One region of the Marinactinospora endophytica genome, then DNA from elsewhere that is predicted to be linked to it. Evidence: riboswitches for the same ligand, from Rfam matches in the RefSeq annotation. Region 1 holds a riboswitch; the other holds the start of a gene.
The links. Region 1 has a riboswitch for S-adenosylmethionine ahead of thrC (threonine synthase). Riboswitches for the same ligand answer to the same signal wherever they lie in the genome.

Region 1 (7,766 bases):
GTTGGCACCCGCGGCGACGTTGCGCAGGCCCTCGCGCACCAGCGCCTGGGCGAGGACGGTGGCGGTGGTGGTGCCGTCACCAGCGACGTCGTCGGTCTTCTTCGCGACCTCCTTGACCAGCTCGGCCCCGATCTTCTCCCACGGGTCCTCGAGCTCGATCTCCTTGGCGATGGAGACACCGTCGTTGGTGATGGTCGGCGCGCCCCACTTCTTCTCAAGGACGACGTTGCGGCCCTTGGGGCCGAGCGTGACCTTGACGGCGTCAGCGAGCTGGTTCATGCCGCGCTCGAGGCCGCGCCGGGCCTCCTCGTCAAACGCGATCAGTTTGGCTGCCATAAGAGTTCTTGTCCTCCCGAGACCGGGCTGGTACGCATTGGAACGAGCCGACGCCCGCGACGGACGGCCACCGTCCCACCGACAACCCGTCTGCCGGGGGATGCGGCCTCGTCGCCTCGATCCAGGATTAGCACTCGATGTCTCAGAGTGCTAACGGTCCCATTTTTAGCACTCACCACCGGCGAGTGCAAACGCCTTCGCCAAGAATTCGCCCCCCTCTTACCAGCAGGTCAGGGGAGGAAACGGAACCGGCCCGCCCCGCCGGACGGGCGGGAACGGGCCGGGAACGGACAGGCGACGCTCAGCAGCCGCCGGCCACCGCGGGGATGACCGACACCTGGCTGCCCGCGGGCGTGGCGGTGTCGAGCCCTTCGGCGAACCGGACGTCCTCGTCACCCACGTAGACGTTGACGAAGCGGCGGATCTTGCCCTGGTCGTCGAGAATGCGCGCCCGGATGCCGGGGTGGTTCGCCTCAAGGTCGTCGAGGACCTCCCTGAGGGTGCTCCCCTCGGCGGTGACCTCGGCCGCGTCCTTGGTGTAGGTGCGCAGGATGGTGGGCACGCGAACGCTGACGCTCATCTTCGGGATGTACTCCTCGTGCTGGCCGGAGCGATCCGGCGGTCTGGGTGGGACGGCGGACGGACCCGGCCTACAGCAGGCCGGCCTCCTTGAACGCGCGCAGGGAGGGCGGGATGGTGGCGGTGACGCCGGTGCCGCTCACCGCGTTGAGCGTCTTGAGGCCGTCACCGGTGTTGAGGACGACGGTCTCGGCGTCGGGGTCGATGTCCCCTTGGGCGACCAGCTTGCGCAGCACACCGGTGGTGACCCCGCCGGCGGTCTCGGCGAAGACGCCCTCGGTGCGGGCGAGCAGGCGGATCGAGTCGACGATCTCGTCGTCGTCGACGTGCGCCACCGCGCCGCCCGTACGCCGGCAGATGTCCAGCACGTAGGGGCCGTCCGCCGGGTTGCCGATGGCCAGGGACTTGGCGATGGTGTCGGGCTTGACCGGCTGGATGACGTCGTGGCCGTCCTCCCAGGCCCGCGCCACCGGTGAGCAGCCCGTGGCCTGCGCCCCGAACACCTTGTAGGGCCTGTCCTCGACCAGGCCGAGCGCGATCAGCTCCCGGAAGCCCTTGTCGATCTTGGTGAGCTGGGAGCCCGAGGCGATCGGGACGACGATCTGGTCGGGAAGCCGCCAGCCGAGCTGCTCGGCGATCTCGTAGGCCAGCGTCTTGGAGCCCTCGCCGTAGTAGGGCCGCAGGTTGACGTTGACGAAACCCCAGTCCTCACCCGCCGGGTCGCCGATGAGCTCGGAGCAGAAGCGGTTGACGTCGTCGTAGTTGCCGTCGATGGCGACGACCCGGCCACCGTAGACGGCGGCCATGACGACCTTGGCCTCTTCGAGGCCGGCCGGGATGAACACGCACGAACGGAACCCGGCGCGGGCCGCCGCCGCCCCCACCGCGCCGGCCAGGTTGCCGGTGGAGGAGCAGGACAGCGTCGTGAACCCGAAGTTGCGCGCCGCCTCGACGGCCATGGCGACGACGCGGTCCTTGAAGGAGTGGGTGGGGTTGGCCGAGTCGTCCTTGACGTGCAGCGAGCGCAGCCCGAGTTCGGCGGCGAGGCGGTCGGCGCGCACCAGCGGGGTCAGGCCCGGGTTCATGTTCGGGAGTTCGCGGACGTTGGCCGGGACCGGCAGCAGGCCCGCGTAGCGCCAGATGTTGTTGGGGCCGCGCTCGATGGACTCGCGGGTGATGTCGCCGAACTCGTAGGCCACCTCAAGAGGGCCGAAACAGAACTCGCAGGCGAAGCGCGGGCCGAGGTCGTAGCGCTCACCGCACTCGCGGCAGGAGAGCGCGACGGCGGGGCCGAAGGCGGCGGAGGTGGGCGTGCTGGGTTCCGTGGCGGTTACCGCCATGCGAGGCGTCTCCCCTCATCTTTACCCGTGGACCACTTTGGTCCCGGGCCGGAGTTGGCACCTGTCCCGGCCGCCTCGCACCTGACGAGCAACGTGTACCGAGATGGTTGCCGGGGCTTCGTAGGGCCGGTCCCTCCACCCCTCTGGATGAGCAATATGAAGTTGTCGGGAAAAGCGGATTCCTGAATCCGTTGGTCACTGTAACCGACCGCCTCGCGGTTTTTCCAGCCGGGTCCGGGAGTTCCCCCGGCCCCCGAAACCGGAGGTGATCAACCGCCCCGGCGGGGCAGCAGATGGTAGGGGGGCCACCCCACGTCCTGGCGGTGGGGCGAGCGGGGACGTGTTTGCGCCGCATCCGTCCGGGTGAGACTCACCACGTCACTACCGCATACCCCGCTCTGTCCCACTGCCCGATCCATGTAGTTAAGTAGGGGTTCCTTGCAATTCACGGGAGAGGTGGACGATCAGGTGGACAAGGCGCAGATCCTCGTCGCTTCCAACCGGGGTCCGGTTTCCTTCTCGGTCGACGATGACGGTTCCCTGAGGTTCCGTCGTGGCGGCGGTGGTCTCGTCTCCGGGCTGAGCTCGGTCGCCGGGGACGCCGACACCCTGTGGGTGTGCGCCGCGCTCTCCGACGCCGACCGCAAGGCGGTCTCGGAGTCTCCCGAGGGCCGCATCGACCAGGCCGGCTTCGATCTCGGCGGTGCCCGGGTGCGGATGATCGACATCCCGGCCGCCACGTTCGCCAACGCCTACAACTCGGTCGCCAACTCGACGCTGTGGTTCGTCCACCACATGCTCTACGACACCCCGAACAAGCCGCTGTTCGACGCCGGTTTCCGCACCGAGTGGGACGACTACCGCGCCTACAACGCGGCGTTCGCCGAGGCGCTGGTCACCGGCGCCGCCGACGGCGCCAAGGTCGCGGTCCAGGACTACCATCTGGCGCTCGTCCCCAGGATGATGCGCGGCCGCCGCCCCGACCTGCGTATCGCGCACTTCTCCCACACCCCCTGGGCCCCGCCCGAGTACTTCCGGATGCTGCCGGCCGACATCGGCCGGGAGCTCCTGGAGGGCATGCTGGGCGCCGACCACGTCGGTTTCCTCAGCCGGCGCTGGGCCGACGCCTTCCTGCGCTGCTGTGAGACGTTCCTGCGCGCCGACGTCAACTGGGACAACCGGACCGTGGACTGCGGTGGGCGGATCGTCCGGGTGGGCGTGCACGGGCTGGGCGCCGACGCCGAGGGGCTGCGCGCCCGGGCCGCGGCCGAGGACGTCGCCGAACGCCGCGCCGCCCTGCGGGAGATGGTCGGCGACCGCCGGCTGATCCTGCGCGTCGACCGCACGGAACTGTCCAAGAACATCGTCCGCGGCCTGGCCGCCTACCGTGAGCTGCTGGTGAAGCGGCCCGAGTGGCGCGAGCGCGTCACCCACCTCGCCTTCGCCTACCCCAGCCGGGGCGACGTCCCGGAGTACCGGGCCTACACCGAGAGCGTGCGCCGCCTCGCCGAGGAGATCAACGCGGAGTTCGGCACCGACGACTGGACGCCGGTCGTCTTGGAGGTCAACGACGACTACGCGCGTTCGCTGGCCTCCTACCAGATCGCCGACGTGCTGCTGGTCAACCCCATCCGCGACGGCATGAACCTGGTCGCCAAGGAGGGGCCGGTGCTGTCGCAGGAGGGCTGCGCGCTGGTGCTGTCCACGGAGGCCGGAGCGGCCGACGACCTGGGCCGTGACGCGATCCTGGTCAACCCCTACGACGTCAGCGAGACCGCCGAGGCGCTGCACACCGCGCTGTCGATGCCCGACGCCGAGCGCCGTGAGCGCTGCACCCGCCTGGCCGAGGCGGCCGTCGCGCTGCCGCCGCAGCGCTGGTTCGCCGACCAGCTGCGCGCCCTGGTCTGAGAACACGACGCGACGGCGGACGCCCGCGGCGGGACCTCCCGCCGCGGGCGTCCGCCGTCGCGTTCGGGCGCCTCTCCTCCCCTCTGCCCTGAGCAGATCTCCGCAGGGCAGAAACGCTCGCCGGCGCCTTCCCCCAAGGCGCAGCCTGGAGGGGACCGGCCGGGAGCGGGCGAACGCGCCCGCCCACCGCGGCCGCGAGAAGGAGGAGATCATGCTCGTGACACCCCCACGGCTCGCCGCGTCGGAGATCGGCGCGGCACCGTTCGACGACCACGTCGCCACCCGGCTCCTCCACGGCCGGATGGTGGTCCTGGGCACCCAGGTGGACGAGGCGAGCGCCAATCGCGTCTGCGCCCAGCTGCTGCTGCTCGCCGAGGAGGACCCACGGCGGGACATCGTCCTGTGCGTCAACAGTCCCGGCGGCTCGGTCCACGCCGGGATGGCCGTCTACGACACGATGCGCTTCATCCCCAACGACGTCGTGACGCTCGGGATGGGCATCGCCGCCAGCATGGGGCAGTTCCTGCTGTGCGCGGGAACGCCGGGCAAGCGCTACGCCCTGCCCCACACTCGCGTGATGATGCACCAGCCCTCCGGCGGGCTGGGCGGCACCGCCGCCGACATCGCCGTCCAGGCCGAGAACCTCGCGCACACCAAGTCGACGATGCAGCGGCTCATCGCCGAGCACACCGGTCAACCGCTCGAACGGGTCGTGGCGGACCAGCGCCGCGACCGGTGGTTCACCGCCGAGGAGGCCAGGGACTACGGGTTCGTCGACCAGGTCGTGCGCAGCGCCGCGGAGCTGGGCGGCGACGCGGCCCGCCGGTTCGGGTTCAGCGCGGACGGGCGGGGGGCGCGGGCGTGAGCGGGCGTTACACCGTGCCGATGGTGGTCGAACGCACCCCGTCGGGGGAGCGCTCCTCCGACGTGTTCAGCCGCCTGCTGTCGGAGCGGATCGTCTTCATCGGCACACCGATCGACGACGACGTCGCCAACGTGGTCATGGCGCAGCTGCTGCACCTGGACCACGAGAGCAGCACCGGCGACATCCAGCTCTACATCAACTCCCCGGGAGGGTCCACCACCGCGTTGACGGCGATCTACGACACGATGCAGTTCGTACGCGCCGACGTCGCGACGTTCTGCATGGGCCAGGCGGCCTCGGCCGCGGCGGTGCTGCTCGCGGCCGGAGCGCCCGGCAAGCGCATGGCGTTGCCGCACTCGCGGGTCCTGCTGCACCAGCCTTCGGCCGAGGGTCGGGGCGAGGCCGCCGACCTGGAGATCCAGGCGGCCGAGGTGCTGCGGGTGCGGGCGGAGATCGAGGAGATCCTGGCCCTGCACACCGGGCAGAGCGTGGAACGGCTGCGGGAGGACACCGACCGGGACAGGATCTTCACCGCGCGCCAGGCGCAGGAGTACGGCCTGGTCGACGGGCTGGTCGCCACGCGCCTCCCCGCGGTGGCGCCCCGATGAGACGCCACCGCGACACGGCTCCACGGCCCCGGGTCAGGCCGCCAGCGCCATGGCGCGCGGAGCGCTCCCCCGCATCGGGCGCATCGGGGGGTGGGCCGGTGCGGCGGTGAGCTCGCTGTGCAGGCCGCCCAGGAGATCGACGAGGTGGAGGCCGAGCGCCCGGTACACGGCCGCGAGCACCTCGGAGGAGGGCTCCTTGCGGCCCCGTTCGATCTCGGAGAGGTAGGGCAGCGACACCTGGGCGGCCTCGGCGACCTCGCGCAGCGTGCGCCCCTGCTCCAGGCGGGCACGGCGCAGCACGGTGCCGATGAGATCGCGCATCAGCGGCTCGCCGTGGACCTGGGGGAGGGGGGTGGCCGGTACCGGGCGTTCGCTCATGGGTCCTCCGCAACCGGATCGAACGGTGTGGCTGGACCCGACCCTAAGGTCTTCCCGGGGGCCACACCACGGTTTGGTCCCCGCGGGCGCCCGGTTCAGCGCGCGGCGTAATCCAAGGCCGGTTCAGCCGTCCTTGACCGCTGCGGCCAGCTCCTCCAGAAGCTCCACGACACCGGCCGGGCCGGTCACGACCAGGTCGGCTCGTTCGGCGAGCGCGACGACCTCGTCCGAGCCGCTGCACACGGTCAGCCCGGCCACCCCGCGCTCGCGTGCCCGTTCCACCGCGTCGAAGGCGGCGAGGTCTCCCAGGTCGTCCCCCGCGTAGAGCACGGATCCGGCGCCGCGCTCGGTGAGGAAGGCGGTCAACGCCGCCCCCTTGTCCATGCCGGGCGGGCGCATCTCGATGACCATGCGCCCCGGTTCGATGGCCAGGCCGGTGCGGGCGGCCAGCTCGGTCAACGGCGCGCGCAGCAGGTCCAGCGCGGCGTCGGGGTCGGGGGTCCGGCGGGTGTGCACGGCCAGCGCGTGCTCCTTGTCCTCGATCCAGGTGCCCTCGGGCGCGCCGCAACGGGACAGCAGCGCGGGCAGCTCCGCGCGGACGGTCGCCACACCGGGCGGGGGCTCGGGAACGTCGATCCGCCCCGCCTCCCAGCGCTCCCTGCCGTACTGGCCGAGCACGACGATGCCGGGGACCTGCGCCAAGCCCCCGTATTCGACCGCGGTCGCGGCCGGCCGCCCGGTGACGATGACGACGGTGTCGACCAGCGGGGCGAGCCGGCCCAGCGCCGGGACGACACCGGGGTGGGCGCGGGCCTGCCTGGGGTCGGGGACGATGGGGGCGAGCGTTCCGTCGAAGTCGAACGCGAGGACGGCCCGACGCGGATCGGACAGGATCTGTTCCAGCGCCTGTACGCCTACGGTGGTCCGGGGAGAGGGCAGGGACATCGGGTGGCTTCCGGTTTCGTGGTCCTCGTCGCCGCGCGGTGCCGCGCGGGCGGGAGTTCGCGGCTGCGCCGCGGCCCCTAGAGCTGGATGCCCAGCATACGGGCGGTGCGCTGGCGGCGACGGTCGGCGCGCAGCCGGCGGATCCGCTTCACGGTCATCGGGTCGTGGGCCAGCGCCTCGGGCCGGTCGATGAGACCATTGAGCAACTGGTAGTAGCGCGTCGGGGAGAAGCCGAACTCGTCACGGATGGCCTGTTCCTTGGAGCCTTCGAACTTCCACCACTGGCGTTCGAACGCGAGGATCCGCTGTTCGCGTTCGCCGAGATCGGTCTCTCCTGTGGCCCCGTCCGCTGGGAGATCTGATGTTCCTCGGGAAAAAGGCCCGACATCTGACATTGGGCGGCTCCTCGTCCGGATTGGCGCGACTTATCGTAGCGACTCCGCTTGAGTGTTGAGGGGGAGAACATCCATGACTGACCTCGGGGGGAACAGATACCTGTCCTTCCTGACCGACTACGGAACCCTCGACGGCTTCGTGGCGATCTGCCACGGGCAGATGCTGCGCCACGCCCCGCACGTCCGGGTCATCGACATCACCCACGAGATCGCGCCGGGCAACGTCCGACGTGGTGCGACGGTGCTCGCCGAGACGCTTCCCGAACTTCCTCCCGGGGGCGTGCACGTGGGCGTGGTGGACCCCGGGGTGGGCACCCGACGGCGCAGCGTGGCGATCGCCGCGGGCGGTCACGTGCTCGTCGGCCCCGACAATGGGCTGTTGCCCTGGGCCGCCGACGCGCTCGGCGGCGCG
Region 2 (7,766 bases), on a different contig from region 1:
TCCATGGTGACATGCCATCGCCGGTGTCGTACTGTTGTGCGGATGCCGTGCGGGAAGGCGCCCTACTACAGTGGTTCCCACCAATCGATCGCGTCGGCCGGAGACCTGCGGGCGGTAGCGTCCCTCGGGTACCGATCGCCGCCGACAACTGTCAGCCAGCAGCCGCTGCAAGGAGTCCCTCAACGTGTCCCGTCGCCTTTTCACCTCCGAGTCGGTCACCGAAGGCCACCCCGACAAGATGGCCGACCAGATCAGTGACGCGATCCTCGACGCAATGCTCAAGGACGACCCGAAGAGCCGGGTCGCCGTCGAGACGCTGATCACCACCGGGCAGGTGCACGTCGCCGGTGAGGTCACCACCGAAACCTACGTCGACATTCCCAGCATCATCCGGGAGAAGATCCTCGAGATCGGCTACGACTCCTCCGCGAAGGGATTCGACGGGGCCTCCTGCGGGGTCTCCGTCTCGATCGGCGCGCAGTCCCCCGACATCGCCCAGGGCGTGGACACCGCTTACGAGAAGCGCGAGAACCAGGACTCCGACGACCTCGACCTCCAGGGCGCGGGCGACCAGGGGCTGATGTTCGGTTACGCCAACCGCGAGACCCCCGAGCTCATGCCCCTGCCGATCAAGCTCGCCCACGCGCTGTCCCAGCGGCTGTCCGAGGTGCGCCGCGACGGCACCATCCCCTACCTGCGCCCTGACGGGAAGACCCAGGTCACGATCGAGTACGACGGCGCCACCCCGGTCCGGCTGGACACCGTCGTGGTCTCCAGCCAGCACGCCTCGGACATCGACCTCGGCGAGCTGCTCACGCCCGACATCAAGGAGCACGTGATCGCCCCGGTCGTGGCCAGCTACGGCCTCGAGACCGACGACTACCGCCTCCTGGTCAACCCGACCGGCCGCTTCGAGATCGGCGGCCCCATGGGAGACGCCGGTCTGACCGGCCGCAAGATCATCGTCGACACCTACGGCGGCTACGCGCGCCACGGTGGCGGCGCCTTCTCCGGCAAGGACCCCTCCAAGGTCGACCGTTCCGCGGCCTACGCCACGCGCTGGGTGGCCAAGAACGTCGTGGCCGCGGGGCTGGCCGAGCGCGCCGAGGTCCAGGTCGCCTACGCCATCGGCAAGGCGCACCCGGTCGGCGTCTTCCTGGAGACCTTCGGCACCGAGCAGGTCGCCCCCGAGCTGATCGAGAAGGCGGTCCTCGAGGTCTTCGACCTGCGTCCGGCCGCCATCATCCGCGACCTCGACCTGCTGCGCCCGATCTACTCCAAGACCGCCGCCTACGGTCACTTCGGCCGCGAGCTCCCGGAGTTCACCTGGGAGCGCACCGACCGGGCCGAGGCGCTGAAGAGCGCCGTCGGGGCCTGACCGCCTGCCCCGCACGCGACAACGCCGGGACGGGACCCGCGCGGTCATGCGCGGGTCCCGTCCCGTCTCGTCCATGGGCGCCTCAGGAGGCCGAGGGCAGGCGAGCCAGCGTCCATTTCTGCACGGCCTCCAGCGGCCCCTGCGAGAAACGGCGCAGCCACAGGGAAGCCGCCACGACCAGCAGCAGGCTGACCGCGGCCCACAGGCCCAGCACCCACCACGGCCCACTGCCGGCCATCCGCTCGGCCAGTCCCAGCCCGAAGCCGTAGCACAGCAGCATGCACGCCACGTTCTGCGCGACATAGCCCGACAGCGCCGTACGGCCCAGCGCCGACAGGCCGTGCGTGAGCGGCCCCGGACGCCGGACGCGGTCCATCACGACCCCCACCAGGCCGATGTAGCCGATCGCCAGTACCGGCGCGGCGACGTAGCGGTCGAGCAGGAAGAAGTCGGGCCCGGCCAACGTCGTCGCCAGGTTCAGCGGCAGGCCCGCGCCCACGCCCCAGACCAGCATGCGCGTCCGTATGCGCCGCCCGGAGGCGCCGGGATCGAACGCCCCGGCCCTGAACAGCCGCACCCCCACCAGGAACAGGCACACCATCAACGGCAGCGCCACCACCATCTCGGCGCGGAGCACGGCCACGTTGGCCAGCCGGAAGGCCACCAGGTCGAGGTAACCGCCCTGGGCGTAGAGCGCGACCACGGGATCCTCGACCGCGGAGGCGTCCCCGCCGCCGGGTTCGGAGCGGGCCGCGGCCACCAGCACCACGGTCAACGCGGTCATCGCGATGACGTGGAACGCCCCCGAGCCCCACAACGCGACCCGCTGGACCACGCGGGAGCGGGGGAGCAGCCACGCGACGATCAGCGCGGTCACCGCGTACCCCATGAGCACGTCCCAGGCGAACACCAGGGTGAAGTGCACCGCCCCCTCGAACAGCAGGAACAGCGCCCGCCAGCGGTAGCGCCCGGGCCAACGGTCCCCTCGCCGGGCCGCCGAACGGAACTGGATCGCCAGGCCCACGCCGAACAGCACGGTCAGCAGGGCCAGGAACTTTCCGTTGGCGGCGAAGCGGAGCAGCACCTCGGCGATTCCGGAGAGCGAGGGGTCCGTCAGCAGCGAGTCCAACGGCACCAGTGGAGTGCCGGCCGCCAGCGGAGCGATGTCGCCGCCCGGGGCGGTGAAGATCCACACGTTCGTGCCGAGCGTGCCCAGGATCGCCACGCCACGTAACACGTCGAGCAGCGGCAGTCGCCGCGCCGCGGCCGGCCCCGCGGCTACTCCGGTCCGTGTGGTCGTGGTCTCCATCGTCAGCGTCCCTCCATCAGTCGGCCGCCCTTCCGGCCGGAACGCTTCCGATACTTCCGCCCGGGCGTCTCCCGCGCCTCCTGCCGAATGCCGAACCGGGATGCTGCTTTCGGAGGACTCTCAGGGACGGATCTCCCCCTGACATGCCGGAGGCGGCGTCGCGGGATCCACCGCGACGCCGCCTCCGGCGGGCCTCAGATGCGAATGGTGGTGCTGCGCACGATCTCGAACACCGGATGGTTGGGTGCCGCCTCCACGAACTCGGTGTCGGAGGAGTCACGGCCCACCTCGAAGTAGGAACCGACCACCACGGCCCGGGGATGGGCGAGGTACTCGCGCAGTACCGGCGCCGCCCGTTCGGGTTCGACCTCGAGAACGCTGATCAGCTCGATCCAACCGCCCCGGCGCAGCGTCGCGATGCCCTCCTTGCGGAGGTTGCGGACCCAGCCCACGGGGCCGTAGGGAGCGACCAGGAAACGGCCGTTGGCGTTCTCCACGAGACTGATCGGCGTTGTACGCAGGAACCCGGACTTCGCGCCGCGGGTGGTGAGCAGGTGGGTCTCCCGTGGCGCGGCGCCGTACTTGACGAGACCGCCGATGAGGGCGTTCGCCGTGCGTCGCAGTCTGGTCATCTCAAATCGCCTGGTGCCGTTCGTCATCGCCTCTCCCTACGTCGCACTCCCCTCCATTCTGGGGGGCGCGACGATCACCTCGCGCGCACCCTCCATACCCGCCGGCCCGACGGCGAACCCGCGGGGGCGAAGGGGCTCATCGGAACGCCGGGATACCCGTCACCGCCTGTCCCAGACTGAGCGCGTGCACCTCCTCGGTGCCCTCGTAGGTGGCCACGGTCTCCAGGTTCAGCAGGTGCCGCAGCACCGGATACTCCAGGGTGATCCCGTTCGCGCCGTGGATCGACCGCGCGGCGCCGGCCACCCGTTGGGCCGCCGCGACGTTGGCAAACTTGCCGTAGCTGACCTGGGTGTGGTGGCAGGCGCCGGCGTCCTTGAGCCGGCCGATCTGGAGCGCGGTCAGGGCGGCGGAGTTGACGTCCACGACCATGTCGGCGATCTTGCGCTGGGTGAGTTGGAAGGCCGCGATCGGACGGCCGAACTGCACCCTCGTGCCGGCGTACTCCAGCGCGGCCTCGTAGCAGGCGCGCGCCGCGCCGGCGACCCCCCACACGATCCCGTAACGGGCCTCGTTGAGGCACGACAACGGCGCGCCCAGACCGGCCGCACCGGGAAGCCGCGCCGACTCCGGCAGCCGCACTCCGTCGAGCACCAGTTCGGAGGTGATCGACGCGCGCAACGACAGCTTGCGGTGGATCACGTTGGCGCTGAAGCCGGGCGTTCCCGCGGGGACGAGGAACCCGCGGATCCCCTCTTCCGTCGTCGCCCAGACCACGGCGACATCGGCCACCGAGCCGTTGGTGATCCACATCTTCGTCCCGTCGAGGATCCAGTCGGAGCCGTCACGGCGGGCGCGGGTGCGCATCGATCCGGGGTCGCTGCCGGAGTCCGGTTCGGTCAGTCCGAAGCAGCCGATCGCCTCGCCGGCCGCCATGCGCGGCAACCACTCCCGTTTCTGCTCCTCCGAGCCGTACCGGTGGATCGCGGTCATCGCCAGTGACCCCTGGACCGACACGAAGCTGCGCAGCCCCGAGTCCACCGCCTCCAGTTCACGACAGGCCAGCCCGTAGGCGACCGCGCTCGTCCCGGCGCACCCGTAGCCCTCCAGGTGCATGCCGAACACGCCGAGGTCGCCGAACGCCTTGGCCAGTCCGCGAGGGTCGGGGATCGTGCCGGCCTCGAACCAGTCGGCGACGTGGGGGAGGAGCTCCCGGGTCGCGAAGTCGCGGACCGTGTCGCGGATCGAGCCCTCCTCCGCGTCCAGCGACGTGTCAACGGCGAGGAAGTCCCGCGCGTCGGGGGCGGCGGGCTTGTGCTGGTCGCCCATGATGGGTCCTTTCGGTTGTGGTGTGGATGTCCAGGGAACCGAGCGTGCCGGCGGGCGGATCGTCAGGGAGTGGCCTGCCGGGCCGCGCCCCGGTCGATCATCCCGCCGATCTGCTCGGCCGTGAAGCCCAGCTCGGCGAGCACGGAGGCCGAGTGCTGACCCAGGAGGGGAGGCGGTGACACCGCGCCGGCGTCATCGGCCTGGGACTCCAGCCGGAAGCCGGCCCGGACCAGGTCCAGGCGCCCGGCGGTGGGGTGGTCGGTCGTCATGGTGACGTCGTCGCCGGCCGCGTCGGCCGTGCGGATCGCGTCGAGCACGCCACGCACCCGGCCCACCGGCACGCCCGCCTCCATCAGCAGCCGGGTCCACTCCTCGGCGCCGCGCCCACGCAGTACCGAGGTGATCTCGGCGACCAGTTCCCCGCGATGCTCCACCCGGCCGGGGTTGGTGGCGTAGCGTGGGTCGGCCGCCAGGTCCGGCCGCTCCAGCACGGCGCACAGGCGCCGGTACAGCGTGTCGTTGCCGGCGGCGATCACGATGTCGGAATCGGCGGTGGGAAAGACCTGGTAGGGCACGATCGCGCCGTGGGCGTTGCCGGCGCGTCCCGGCTCGCGGCCGGTGACCAGGGCCTGCTGGGCGAGGTTGACCAGCCCGGACAGGGCGGAGCCGATCAGCGACACGGTGACGTGCTCGCCCCTTCCCGACGCGCGGGCGCGCACCAGCGCGCCGAGGATCGCCACGGCCGCGTTGAGCCCGGTCAGGACGTCGGTCACGGCGACGCCCACCTTGGCCGGCGCGCCGTCTGGCTCGCCCGTCACCGCCATCAGCCCGCTCTCCGCCTGCACGATCAGGTCGAACCCCGGCCGTTGGGCGGGGACGTGCCCGGGGCCGAAGCCGCTGATGGAGCAGTAGACCACCGCGGGGTTGCGCTCCCGCACCGCCGCGTACCCCAGGCCGAGCCGTTCGGCCACACCCGGACGGAAGTTCTGGACCACCACGTCGGCGCGCGCGCACAGCTCCCGCACCGCGGCCAGACCGTCGGGGTCCTTGACGTCCACGGCCAGACTCCGTTTGCCGCGGTTGACGGCCAGGTAGTAGGCGGCCTCCCCACCGGCCCGGGGCGGTCCCCACGAGCGGGTGTCGTCTCCGTGACCGGGGTGTTCCACCTTGACGACCTCGGCTCCGAGGTCGGCCAGCAGCATGGTGGCGTAGGGCCCGGCGAGCACCCGGGACAGGTCGGCGACGAGGATCCCGTCCAGGGGACCGGAGGGGGCGGTGCGATCGGTGTCGGTCATCCTCGGGAACACTCCTCATGCGTGCCGGCGCGGGAAGCGCGCAACTGGTGACAGGTCTCCAGACAGCGGCGGAGTGCCGTGGCCAGCGCTCCCCCCGACTGCCCGGCGTAACGGGTCTGGACGCGACGCACCATTTCGGCGGTGTCGGTACGGACCGACAGCCCCTCCACGAGACAGCGGAAGAACTCTCGGGCGAGATCGGTCAGCAAGGTGGTGTCCGCGGCGACGACGCGGCCGTCGGAGAGGTCGACGGCGAGCACGACCCCCAGCCGTTCGTATTGGGAGTGACCGGCGACCGTGTCGGGAAGGCGGGCGTAGCCCGAGACCAGGACCACGTCGGGGTTGTCCAGGAGCGGCCGGAAACGGTCGTGTGCCTGCACGGTGCTGTTCCTCCAGAGGGCATGCGAGTACTCCATGTCTTGCACTGGAGTCTCGCGCCTGGACAGGACGACCGGGAAGGACCGGTCACCCTCGGCGGGAGGGCAGGCCCTCCCAGTATGTCGGATCCGATCGTGGCGGTGTCAACGCTCCCACCCCCGAACAGCCCGGTTTGCCTTCCCCAGGGGAGCGTGCGCTATAGTCCGGGCCAGGTCATGAGCGCCAGCGCCAAGCCCCGGCTCGCTGGCCGGCAACCCTCCTTCCGCGGTGGGGTGCCCCGGGTGAGGACCAGGTCGAGACACGACCACCAACGTCAACGTGTCAGACAAGCGCGGACCCCGTCCGACGGTGCCAGCAGATGCGCCCTGGGGTCCTCTGTGACTCTGAGAGGTGCCTGATGACAGCTATCGCCCCGTCCCCGCTCGCTTCCACCGACCTGCCCGACGCCCCCGCCGTGGTCGGGACCGGACTGCGGGTTCCGCTGGTCACCGGCGGGAGCGCCGAGTACGCCAACCTCGACCACGCGGCCAGCGCCCCGTGCCTGGAGGCGGTCCGCGAGGCCGTCGAACAGGCGCTGCCCCGTTACGCGAGCGTGCACCGCGGGGCCGGACTGCACTCGCAGATCAGCACGGACGCCTACGAGCGGGCCCGGGCCTCGGTGGCGCGCTTCGTCGGCGCCGGCGAGGAGGACACGGTGGTGTTCGTCCGCGGCACCACCGACGCGCTCAACCTCCTGGCGCGGTGTCTGCCGCGGGGCACCACCGTGGTGCTGTTCGCCGGAGAGCACCACGCCAGCCTGCTGCCCTGGGAGCACGAGGGGAGCCGGGCGGGCGAGGTCGTCCGGCTCCCGCTGCCCGGCGGGCCGGAGGAGGCGGTCGAGGCCGCCCGCGCCGCGCTGCGGGCCGCGCGGCCGGGACCCCGCCTGTTGTGCGTGACGGCGGCGTCCAACGTCACCGGCGAGGTGTGGCCGATCGAGGAACTGGCGCTGGTGGCGCGGGAGGAGGGGGCGCGCGTCGTGGTGGACGCCGCCCAGCTCGTCCCGCACCGGCCCTTCGACCTGGCGGCCTGCGGCGCCGACTACGTCGCCTTCTCCGGCCACAAGCTCTACGCGCCCTTCGGCTGTGGCGTGCTCGCCGGACGCGCCGACTGGCTCCGGGCGGCCGACCCCTACCTGGCCGGTGGTGGCGCCACCGCCAACGTCACCGACGCCGGTGTCGTCTGGAGCGACCTACCGGATCGGCACGAGGCGGGCAGCCCCAACGTCATCGGGGCGGTGGCGCTCGCCGCGGCCTGTGAGGCCCTGACCGAGGCGGGGTGGGAACATCTGCGCCTGCGGGAGGAGCTGTTGCTCGGCCGGTTGCGGGACGGCCTGGCGGGAATCTCCGCGGTGACCGAGCTCGCGTTGTGGGGGACGGGGTGGCCACGGGTGGCGATCACGTCGTTCGTC

Region 2: linked by a shared signal. The riboswitch ahead of ACYVHU_RS02580 (aminotransferase class V-fold PLP-dependent enzyme) and the one ahead of thrC (threonine synthase) in region 1 are both predicted to bind S-adenosylmethionine.

The regions. Positions count from the first base shown of each region.
Region 1 is NZ_BAAGVM010000002.1:354,999-362,764, reverse strand. Features, by position in the region: gene groL (chaperonin GroEL) at 1-336, opposite strand, end outside; gene ACYVHU_RS05570 (ubiquitin-like small modifier protein 1) at 638-916, opposite strand; gene thrC (threonine synthase) at 987-2,255, opposite strand; SAM riboswitch class I at 2,268-2,409, opposite strand; gene ACYVHU_RS05560 (alpha,alpha-trehalose-phosphate synthase (UDP-forming)) at 2,724-4,163, shown strand; gene ACYVHU_RS05555 (ClpP family protease) at 4,375-5,028, shown strand; gene ACYVHU_RS05550 (ATP-dependent Clp protease proteolytic subunit) at 5,025-5,636, shown strand; gene ACYVHU_RS05545 (helix-turn-helix domain-containing protein) at 5,670-6,014, opposite strand; gene otsB (trehalose-phosphatase) at 6,138-6,959, opposite strand; gene ACYVHU_RS05535 (DUF3263 domain-containing protein) at 7,037-7,354, opposite strand; gene ACYVHU_RS05530 (SAM hydrolase/SAM-dependent halogenase family protein) at 7,428-7,766, shown strand, end outside.
Region 2 is NZ_BAAGVM010000001.1:573,751-581,516, forward strand. Features, by position in the region: gene metK (methionine adenosyltransferase) at 185-1,378, shown strand; gene ACYVHU_RS02555 (DUF418 domain-containing protein) at 1,461-2,687, opposite strand; gene ACYVHU_RS02560 (nitroreductase/quinone reductase family protein) at 2,882-3,346, opposite strand; gene ACYVHU_RS02565 (acyl-CoA dehydrogenase family protein) at 3,456-4,646, opposite strand; gene ACYVHU_RS02570 (CaiB/BaiF CoA transferase family protein) at 4,709-5,941, opposite strand; gene ACYVHU_RS02575 (DUF3870 domain-containing protein) at 5,938-6,321, opposite strand; SAM riboswitch class IV at 6,531-6,657, shown strand; gene ACYVHU_RS02580 (aminotransferase class V-fold PLP-dependent enzyme) at 6,717-7,766, shown strand, end outside.